DNA from 4 places in the Staphylococcus sp. HMSC068C09 genome. Region 4 is predicted to be linked to each of the others. Evidence: riboswitches for the same ligand, from Rfam matches in the RefSeq annotation. Region 4 holds a riboswitch; each other region holds the start of a gene.
The links. A riboswitch is a leader RNA that binds a small molecule or an ion and turns the genes downstream of it on or off. The one in region 4 is predicted to bind thiamine pyrophosphate.

Region 1 (2,208 bases), on a different contig from region 4:
TGATGATGACCACATCCATAGATTAATACACCGAGATGAAGTTGATGTTGATGAGTCAATTTAATTTCTCACTCCAATGTTCATTTTATTTCTATTCTAAGATAAGGAAGACCAGTTATATATTAATTCATGGTTAAACCACCATCGACAGTAATATTTTGACCAGTCATACCATCTGCTGCTTCGCTACTTAAATAAGCAACCATATTAGCAACATCTTGTGGGGTAGTCACTTTACGTAATGGCGTAGTCTGTGCAATTAAATCAAAAACTTCTGGTGTAGTGACAGCACTAGCATCAGTTGTTTTAAGCAATCCGCCTGACACTACATTAGCAGTAATACCATATTGCCCTAATTCGGCTGCAATATTACGTGTGAATCCAATCAACCCAGCTTTAGCTGTTGTGTATTCATGATATGGTACAACAGGATGTTGATATAAGTTTGTGCCAATACTTACAATGGTGCCAGAACCACGCTCTATAAATTGTGGAATGACACTTTGAGTAACATTAAAAGCACCTTTTAGTGTACCATCGATTTGTTGTTGGTAGTCTTCCCATGATAAGTCTTTAAATGCCTTTTGCGCATTTGGATCAAATTTAAAATTAACTAATGCATTATTGACAACAACGTCAATTTTTCCAAAATGATGTGTTGCCTCATTAACTAAACGATCGACTTCGTCACGTTGTGTGACATCTGCTTGTAAAGCAATGGCGTTTTCACCAATATCATGTGCTAATTGTTCAGCTGCTTCACGACTTTGATTGTAATTAATGATAACTTCAAATCCTTGTTTAGCTAATGTTTTTGCAATGACCGCACCTAAACCACGGCTACTTCCAGTTACTAATACTGTTCTCGTCATAAATATCGTGCCTCCATTTACTTCATTTACAGCAAAAAAATATGCAACCTTCACATTAGGAAAGTTGCATTAAAATAGATATATCATTATTGAGAACAGTTTGACACATCTCAACAGGTCATCTTATTTTATACGACACTTTCCTACGCTAGTATAAGCTAGTTCAGGTTCAAAGGGTTTGAGGTTACACCTCATCTCAGTTTTAAAACACCCCTAGTGCATATGATTTAACTATAGTTTCACTTTATGACTTCTATTATCAGAAGTCAAGCGCTTCCATATGATATTCAACAACGTAAAAAATATCATCAAATTTAAAGATAATAATTTATTTATATAATAAATTTAAATATGATAATTGAAAATTAGATATTCTGTGTTTAAAATAAATAAGGCACAAGACATGTACATCATAGAATAGATTAGTTATCCAACGTTAAATGAAAGTTTAACGTTTTTTTATTTTAAAAAATAAGGAGAGCGACACGTATTATGAATTGGCTAGCAATTATTTTATTTTTAGCCGTTGTTATGGGGGTCAGTCTTTATGCGTTCTGGCGTTCAAAAAAAATAAAGACTGATAGTGCAGATGGCTATTTTATGGGAGGCAATAGTTTAACAGGATTTACGATTGCCTCAACGATTATTATGACTAACCTATCTACAGAACAAATTGTAGGGCAGAATGGTCAAAGTTATGGTAAGGGTATGGAAGTGATGGCTTGGGAAGTCACAGCTGCTGTAGCAGTTGTCTTACTTGCATGGATATTCTTACCAAAATATTTAAGGTACGGTGTGGATACCATTTCTGAATTACTTGAAATGCGTTATGGTACCTTTACTAAACGTTTCGTTTCTATATTATTTATTTTCACTTATGTTGTATCATTTTTACCAGTTGTCTTATATTCTGGTTCATTAGTATTTAATAAAATGTTTAGTATTGGGGAATACTTAGGAGTAAGTGATGCCACAGCAACGATTATTATTGCATTTGTCATTGGTGCAGTAGGTGTTATCTACTTATTCATCGGTGGTTTGTCACTGAGCGCATTTAGTGATTCAATCTATGGTGTCGGATTAATTATAGGTGGTTTGATTATTACAATTTTAGGTTTACATCATTTAGGTGATGGGAATTTTGTAAAAGGATTCGACCACATGGTCCAACGTACGCCTGAAAAACTAAACGCTTTTGGGGCCATTGATTCAGATGTTGTTCCATGGCCAACATTATTCTTTGGTATGTTCTTTAATAATTTATTCTTTTGGTGTGCGAACCAAATGATTGTACAAAAAGCCTTAGCTGGTAAGAATTTAAAAGAAGCACAAAAAG
Region 2 (2,208 bases), on a different contig from region 4:
CACCAATTAAGAAACGATTTGGATATTTTGGCACGATATAACAGCCATTGGTCATAAATACGGTTTCTTTTAAATCCAAGTGGTCATTTTCAATCAGTAAAACTTCACCTTTTACACCGACTACATCTCTAGGTAGTGAGTATTGAGTTAATAATTTAGATGTCCATGCGCCTGCTGCCACAATGACTTTCTTAGCTTGTAATGTGCCTTGTGACGTTTCAACATCGTAGTACCCATTTTGGCGCTGAACAGATTGTACCTCTGTATTGACATATCGCTTAATTTGACGTTGCTTTAAAGATGTAAATAAAGCTTTAGTGTAGTGATTGGCATTAATCTGTCCATCTTGTGGAATGTAAATAGCCATTTCACTTGATGTTACTGTACCATTCGTTAAATGAGTCAGTTCCTCATCTGAAAGAACAATGACACTAGAATCTAAACCACTTAAAAACTGATACTGTTTTTCTAAATTTTCAACATCTTCAGGACGATTAGCTACTTTAATTAAACCTGAATTTTGAAACTGAATATCAATACCTGTCTCATCTTCTAAATCTTGACATAATTGTGGAAAGAGACTTCGTGATTCAAGAGCAAGTCTAAATAAATCAGTATCTTCAGTAAATTCATTTTGAGCACCTAACATGCCACCTGCTTTATATGACGCGTGTTTACCTGGTACGTCACGATCGATAAGTGCAATGTCAAGGTGAGATTGACTTAATTGGCGTGCAATAGACATGCCAATCACGCCCGAACCTATGATTAAAACATCATGCATCTTTCAACCACTCCTTTCGCAATAGTTCAATTTGTTGTAAAGATGCGTTCATAAAAAAAGAAATCGCACAAATTCCTTTAAAACCATGAGGTAATTGAAGAATCGTTTTTTTAGTGATACCTCCAATGGCATAAATGGGAATAGGAATCTCTAACACACGCTGAATCTCTGCTTTTGATCGAGGCAATTGATTAGGTTTTGAAGGTGTCTTAAAAATGTGACCAAAAAAGACATAATCAAGATCGTGTTCATAAGCTGCTTTAACAGATTCAATTGAATGTGTAGACATACTCACTTCAATCTCTGGATGCGTTGATTTATAGCTAAATGCATCTTCATCCATTTCTCGAAAATGAATATGAGAGAGGTGAAGTTGTTCAAGTAAATGTACATCACTATGAATAATGATTTTTGATTTAGGGAATCCTTTTTCTATAAGTGATGTTAAAAATGAAGACAAATCACTTGATGACATGGGAGTACGAAACAATAACCCATCTATTCCATCCGAGATATCAAGAAAATGTTGTACATCATCATTGGTTAAATCTTTATATTTCGTTATCGCTATAAAAATGAACATCACTCCTTAGTAAACAAAAAACGCTATTTCCCTGCAGTAGGGAAATAGCGTTTTGCTTAACTTTACGATATCCTAGTCGCCACTTTCCTACGCCAGTACAAACTGGATCAGGTTCCAGGAATTATAAAGTTCGTTCTTTACTCTCAGCCTTAAACAAAGGCACTTCCAGTGGATCGTTTATTCAGTTGTGTTTAAAATAAACATCAGCATTTTTGCTTCATTTTTATTCTACAACCTTTTTTAATAGAGTTCAAATACAAAAACAAATTAGATTTGTAGCAATATACTTTTTAATCAGTAAAACACATTTTATATAGTCATGTATAAATAAGATAAAAAATATTCAAAAAGTAATTGTAAACGCTTGCAAAAACTGTTAATATTATAAAAAATATATCAGAAAGCCTATGAGATGAGGCTCGAAAGGCGGTTGGAAACAACAGGGAAAGACGTGATTGGGAGTTTTCATTGTCAACGTATAAGTAGAATCAACACAATTTTAAAGGGAAGCAGGAAAAATAATTATGGTACAAAGACAAAAGAAAAGTAAGGTTCGTTGGTATTTCGCTATCGCATTCTTTATTATTGGGGTTATTGCATATATGGATAGATCTAATATCTCATTTATTGCACCTCAAATGATGGAAGATCTTCACATGACAAAGCAACAATTTGGTTTATTAGCTTCATTCTTCTCACTGGGTTATGCATTGATGCAAGTCCCTTCAGGTATGTTAGCAGAGAAGTTTGGTCCGCGTAAGATGATTTCAATCGCATTATTATGGTGGAGTGCATTTACAATTTTAACGGGAATGATTAAACATCATGGTCTATTATATTT
Region 3 (2,208 bases), on a different contig from region 4:
TTAAATTATTTACGAAAGTTGAATTATCCACATCTAAATCTACAGACGCAAGTGCTTTTTTAATTTGTTCATCCATGTCTTCTCTTGGCACTTTTTGATTTTCTAAGACGAAAGCTAATTCTTCGTAAACTTTTGGCATACAAAATTGTGTATCTGGGTCTTGAAAAATAACCCCGGAATTAGGATCAATGTCTAGTTCATCATATTTCATCGGTAATTCTATAAGATTAGGAACAATGCCACTAAGGACATTAAGCAATGTGCTTTTACCAGATCCTGAAGGACCTAGTAAAAGCACTTTTTCTTTATCTTTAATTTCTATATTTAGATTATCGAAAATTTTTCGATCACCATTTGGATATTTTAGACGTAAATTTTTGACTTTTAACACAATCATTTCCCCTTATAAGTTGTCGTAATCTTTTTGAGAGGCAGGACGGAATAATTTAGTTACTCCAGTTTGATCTAAGGCTTTTACAATTAAATAAGAGAGTATACCAGACAGTACAATACCACTAATAGCACGGAAAATGATGAAAAGTAGTAAGTTCCAACCCGCAACTTCGTTTAGATAGCCGTAAAAATAATCTACAGGGAAAGATACTAATGCTGTTACTAAACCAGCTAACATTGCTACCATTAAAGAACGTGATTTGTATTTAAAGATAGCAAACACAATTTCACATGCTAGACCTTGTAAAATGGCATATACTATAGTAGGAATATCAAATTTCCCCATAACAATAGTTTCACCTGCACCAGCAGCAAATTCAGCAATTAATGCAATACCTGGTTTAGGAATAATTAAGTAAGCCACAATAGCAGCCATAAACCAAATACCGTATGTAAGTTGCTCTAGATGTATACCAGCTACTTGAGCTAAATTATATGGCAACCACCATAAGTTATAAATGATTGCAAAAATAACAGCAATCAGCACCGTAACTAGAATTTCTGAAAGTTTTAAACCTTTAGACATAAAATAGTTCCTCCTAAAAAAACGCACAACCCTTCGTAGAAAAGTTGTGCGTAAATTTAAATAAAAATGCTATTGATTATTAAAAACATGATTTATTTAAGTTAACACTTTCCTACGCTAGTTTTTAACTAGATCAGGTTCAAAGGGTTTGAGGTTAAGCCTCATCTCAGTGCTATACACCCCTAGTGCATTTATATTTTATTTATTTTAAATGTATGACTTTTAATAGTAGATGTCAAGATGCTTTTAATCTATATTTAATTAAAAATAAATTATAATTAAACAGTTTACATATTTAACAATAAACAGTTTACATATTTAACAATTAAAATGTAATTAGTTCTAAAAATAATGAAAGAAAGTAGGATAGATTTATTTCCAACTCAGCCATCGATAGCCAATATATTAAAAATACCTGAGACAGCTTGTATGTCTCAGGCTTATTCATTAAATATTCTTAATGATGACATAAATAAGAAAATTAGTCTAATGTATTTTGAACATCTTGTTTAGTTTGTTCAATATCATCAGTTTTTTCTTCTTTTTGTTCTTTTAATTTTTCTTCATATTCTTTTGCTTTTTTTGCATCTTCATGTGTCATAGGACAACTCTCCTTTTTCATAGATTACTTTACAAAACTAATATACCCAATTAATAAAAGAATAAACTTCATCTCAGTCTAGAGAAGTATTTTATTTTTTATTAAAGACAAGAATAGAAAGTTCATATATAATTAATTTTGAGGTGAACTGTATGTCTTTTCTTAAGAAACACGCCGAGATTATCTATAGTTACTTGATCGGTATCGTTTCACTCTTCACAGGTCTCATTATCTTAATCAATTTGCCTTTAATCCATAAACTAAAAGATAAAGATAAAATTGATTTAAAAATACATAATATATGGGACTTTCTTAATGCATTTTTTAGTGAAATAATTAGAGTGATGAGTAGATTCATAGGCAACTTTCCAGTTGTAAGTGCAGTCATAATTATTCTATTTGGTATTCTAGTCATATTGATTGGATATACGTTATTTAGAACAACCAAATACGATTACGACATCTCAATTTTCTTTTTAGTTATTGGTATTTTATACTTCCTCATTACAATTACATTGATGACTCAAGTATATGGTTTTTGGGCAATTATATTCATTATTCCATTTGTGATTCATACAGGATATATTGTTTATAAAGATGAATTGTATCAAGAAAATAGAAAAGTTCA
Region 4 (2,208 bases):
TGTTCTTTAGGTGTCACGTAACATAACATTGCCGTACCATGACTCGCAATTTGAGCAGCACCAATGGCAGATGTAATATGGTCATATGCTGGTGCAATATCTGTTACAAGAGGTCCTAATGTATAAAATGGTGCTTCTTTACAATAAAAATCTGCTAAATCTTGGTTTTCTTTAATTTTATGCATTGGAATATGCCCTGGACCTTCAATCATAACTTGCACATTATGTTTCCAAGCAATATCCGTTAACTCACCTAACGTTTTCAACTCCGCAAATTGACTTTCATCGTTAGCGTCATAAATTGAACCAGGTCGTAAACCATCTCCTAGAGAAATAGCAACATCATATTGACTTAAGATTTCACAAATCTCATCGAAGTGTGTATATAAAAAGCTTTCTTCGTGATGTGCAAGACACCATTGTGCAATAATTGAGCCACCACGAGAAACAATCCCAGTTAAACGATCAACAGTTAATGGAATATAGTGAAGACGTAATCCTGCGTGAATAGTAAAATAATCGACCCCTTGTTCAGCTTGTTCAATTAATGTATCTCTATACGCTTCCCATGTTAAATCTTCTGCCACCCCATTTACTTTTTCTAACGCTTGATAGATGGGCACTGTTCCTACTGGTACAGGTGAGTTACGTAAGAGATACTCACGAGTTGTATGGATATTTTTTCCTGTAGATAAATCCATAATCGTATCTGCACCCCAATGTGTGGCCCAAACTAATTTTTCAATTTCTGCTTCAATAGATGAAGACACAATAGAGTTACCAATGTTCGCGTTGATTTTTACAGAGAAGTTTTTACCAATAATCATTGGTTCAGATTCAGGATGATTGATATTATTAGGAATAATCGCGCGTCCTCTCGCAATTTCTTCCCTTACAAATTCTGGTTCCACTTGTTCTCTAATTGCTACAAATTTCATTTCTTTAGTGATAATCCCTTGTTTAGCGTAGTACATTTGTGTAACTGGTGTATCTTTACTGCCACGTCTTGGTTGATATTCGAATGGATGAGCTACATAGTTTTTATGGCCTTCTTTTGAAAAACCGTTATCAATCGATTGAATACGGCGACCTTCATAATGTTCAACGTCTTCACGTGCTTCAATCCATGCATCGCGAACCTTTGGAAGTCCATGATTGATATCAACCTCATAACTGTCATCATGATAAGGACCTGCTGTATCGTACACTACGACAGGTTCATTTTGAAAACTACGTTGTTCTAATTGGGTATCAGAAAGTTCAATTTCTCGAAATGGTACAAAAATATCACTATCATTACCCTCGCCTTTTTTAAAAATACGTTTACTTGCTGGAAAAGTTCTTTTAAAATTGATTTTTTCTTGCTCCATTGACATTGCCTCCTAAATACTAGAAGGGTCTAAATATCACTGATTATATGATTCATAAAAAAAGCATTCAGCTTAATACTGAATGCATAAGAATAAGTGAATATATACGAAAATATATGTAAGTATCATAATGAAGAAAATGATTCATCGTTAAATTGACCTTTTCATCAAATTATGAAAACATCCATATGTCATTGTAAAGTGACTCACTGGCTTCCCTACGCTAGTATTAACTAGATCAGGTTCAAAGGGTTGGAACATGAAGTTCCTTTCAGCAATATAAAGCACCCCTAGCAGAGATTATTAAATTATAGGTTACTTAACCTATACTTATACAATGACTTAAAATCCCATGAATATCAAGTCAATATATTAAATAATTTTTACAACTTTTAGACATCCGAAAGTCTAACTTCACACAACCCGAAGTCTTACCCTTAAATTAAAAAAACAGCAACCACAAGGGTTACTGCTGTTCCATTCTTTTGTCTTATCCTCCAAAGAACAAATCAATAAAGTCTCTACTTCTGTTTCTATCTTGTTTATAAAATTCGGTATATCCACAATTTTTACAAGTTATCGTCTTAAAATTATTATGTTGTACATCTAAAAATTTAGACAATCCTGACCCTGTTGCAGATAATGTACCTTCTTCTACTTCTGTATGACCACATTTTATACAACCTTGATTTTGGTTTTCTGACATAGTGAATCACTCCTCTATCATATTTGTTGTTAGCTTACATAATACAATAACCCCCAAAATTGAGGGTTATTCATTAACTTGATGTTTCATGTTTTTTATAACATCAATAAATATGGATTTTCAATATATTTT

Region 1: linked by a shared signal. The riboswitch ahead of HMPREF2930_RS09585 (3-oxoacyl-ACP reductase) and the one ahead of thiC (phosphomethylpyrimidine synthase ThiC) in region 4 are both predicted to bind thiamine pyrophosphate.
Region 2: linked by a shared signal. The riboswitch ahead of HMPREF2930_RS10140 (thiamine phosphate synthase) and the one ahead of thiC (phosphomethylpyrimidine synthase ThiC) in region 4 are both predicted to bind thiamine pyrophosphate.
Region 3: linked by a shared signal. The riboswitch ahead of HMPREF2930_RS06150 (ECF transporter S component) and the one ahead of thiC (phosphomethylpyrimidine synthase ThiC) in region 4 are both predicted to bind thiamine pyrophosphate.

Annotation. Positions count from the first base shown of each region.
Region 1 is NZ_KV813778.1:9,170-11,377, forward strand. Features, by position in the region: gene HMPREF2930_RS09580 (LLM class flavin-dependent oxidoreductase) at 1-59, opposite strand, end outside; gene HMPREF2930_RS09585 (3-oxoacyl-ACP reductase) at 123-872, opposite strand; TPP riboswitch at 996-1,097, opposite strand; gene HMPREF2930_RS09590 (solute:sodium symporter family transporter) at 1,365-2,208, shown strand, end outside.
Region 2 is NZ_KV813778.1:131,562-133,769, forward strand. Features, by position in the region: gene thiO (glycine oxidase ThiO) at 1-784, opposite strand, end outside; gene HMPREF2930_RS10140 (thiamine phosphate synthase) at 777-1,367, opposite strand; TPP riboswitch at 1,435-1,544, opposite strand; gene HMPREF2930_RS10145 (pyruvate MFS transporter) at 1,892-2,208, shown strand, end outside.
Region 3 is NZ_KV813756.1:285,217-287,424, forward strand. Features, by position in the region: gene HMPREF2930_RS06145 (ABC transporter ATP-binding protein) at 1-391, opposite strand, end outside; gene HMPREF2930_RS06150 (ECF transporter S component) at 404-979, opposite strand; TPP riboswitch at 1,072-1,173, opposite strand; gene graF (glycopeptide resistance-associated protein GraF) at 1,461-1,580, opposite strand; gene auxA (lipoteichoic acid stability factor AuxA) at 1,733-2,208, shown strand, end outside.
Region 4 is NZ_KV813737.1:12,829-15,036, forward strand. Features, by position in the region: gene thiC (phosphomethylpyrimidine synthase ThiC) at 1-1,370, opposite strand, end outside; TPP riboswitch at 1,568-1,672, opposite strand; gene HMPREF2930_RS01520 (zinc ribbon domain-containing protein) at 1,861-2,076, opposite strand; partial or broken gene HMPREF2930_RS01525 (dihydrolipoamide acetyltransferase family protein) at 2,172-2,208, opposite strand, start outside.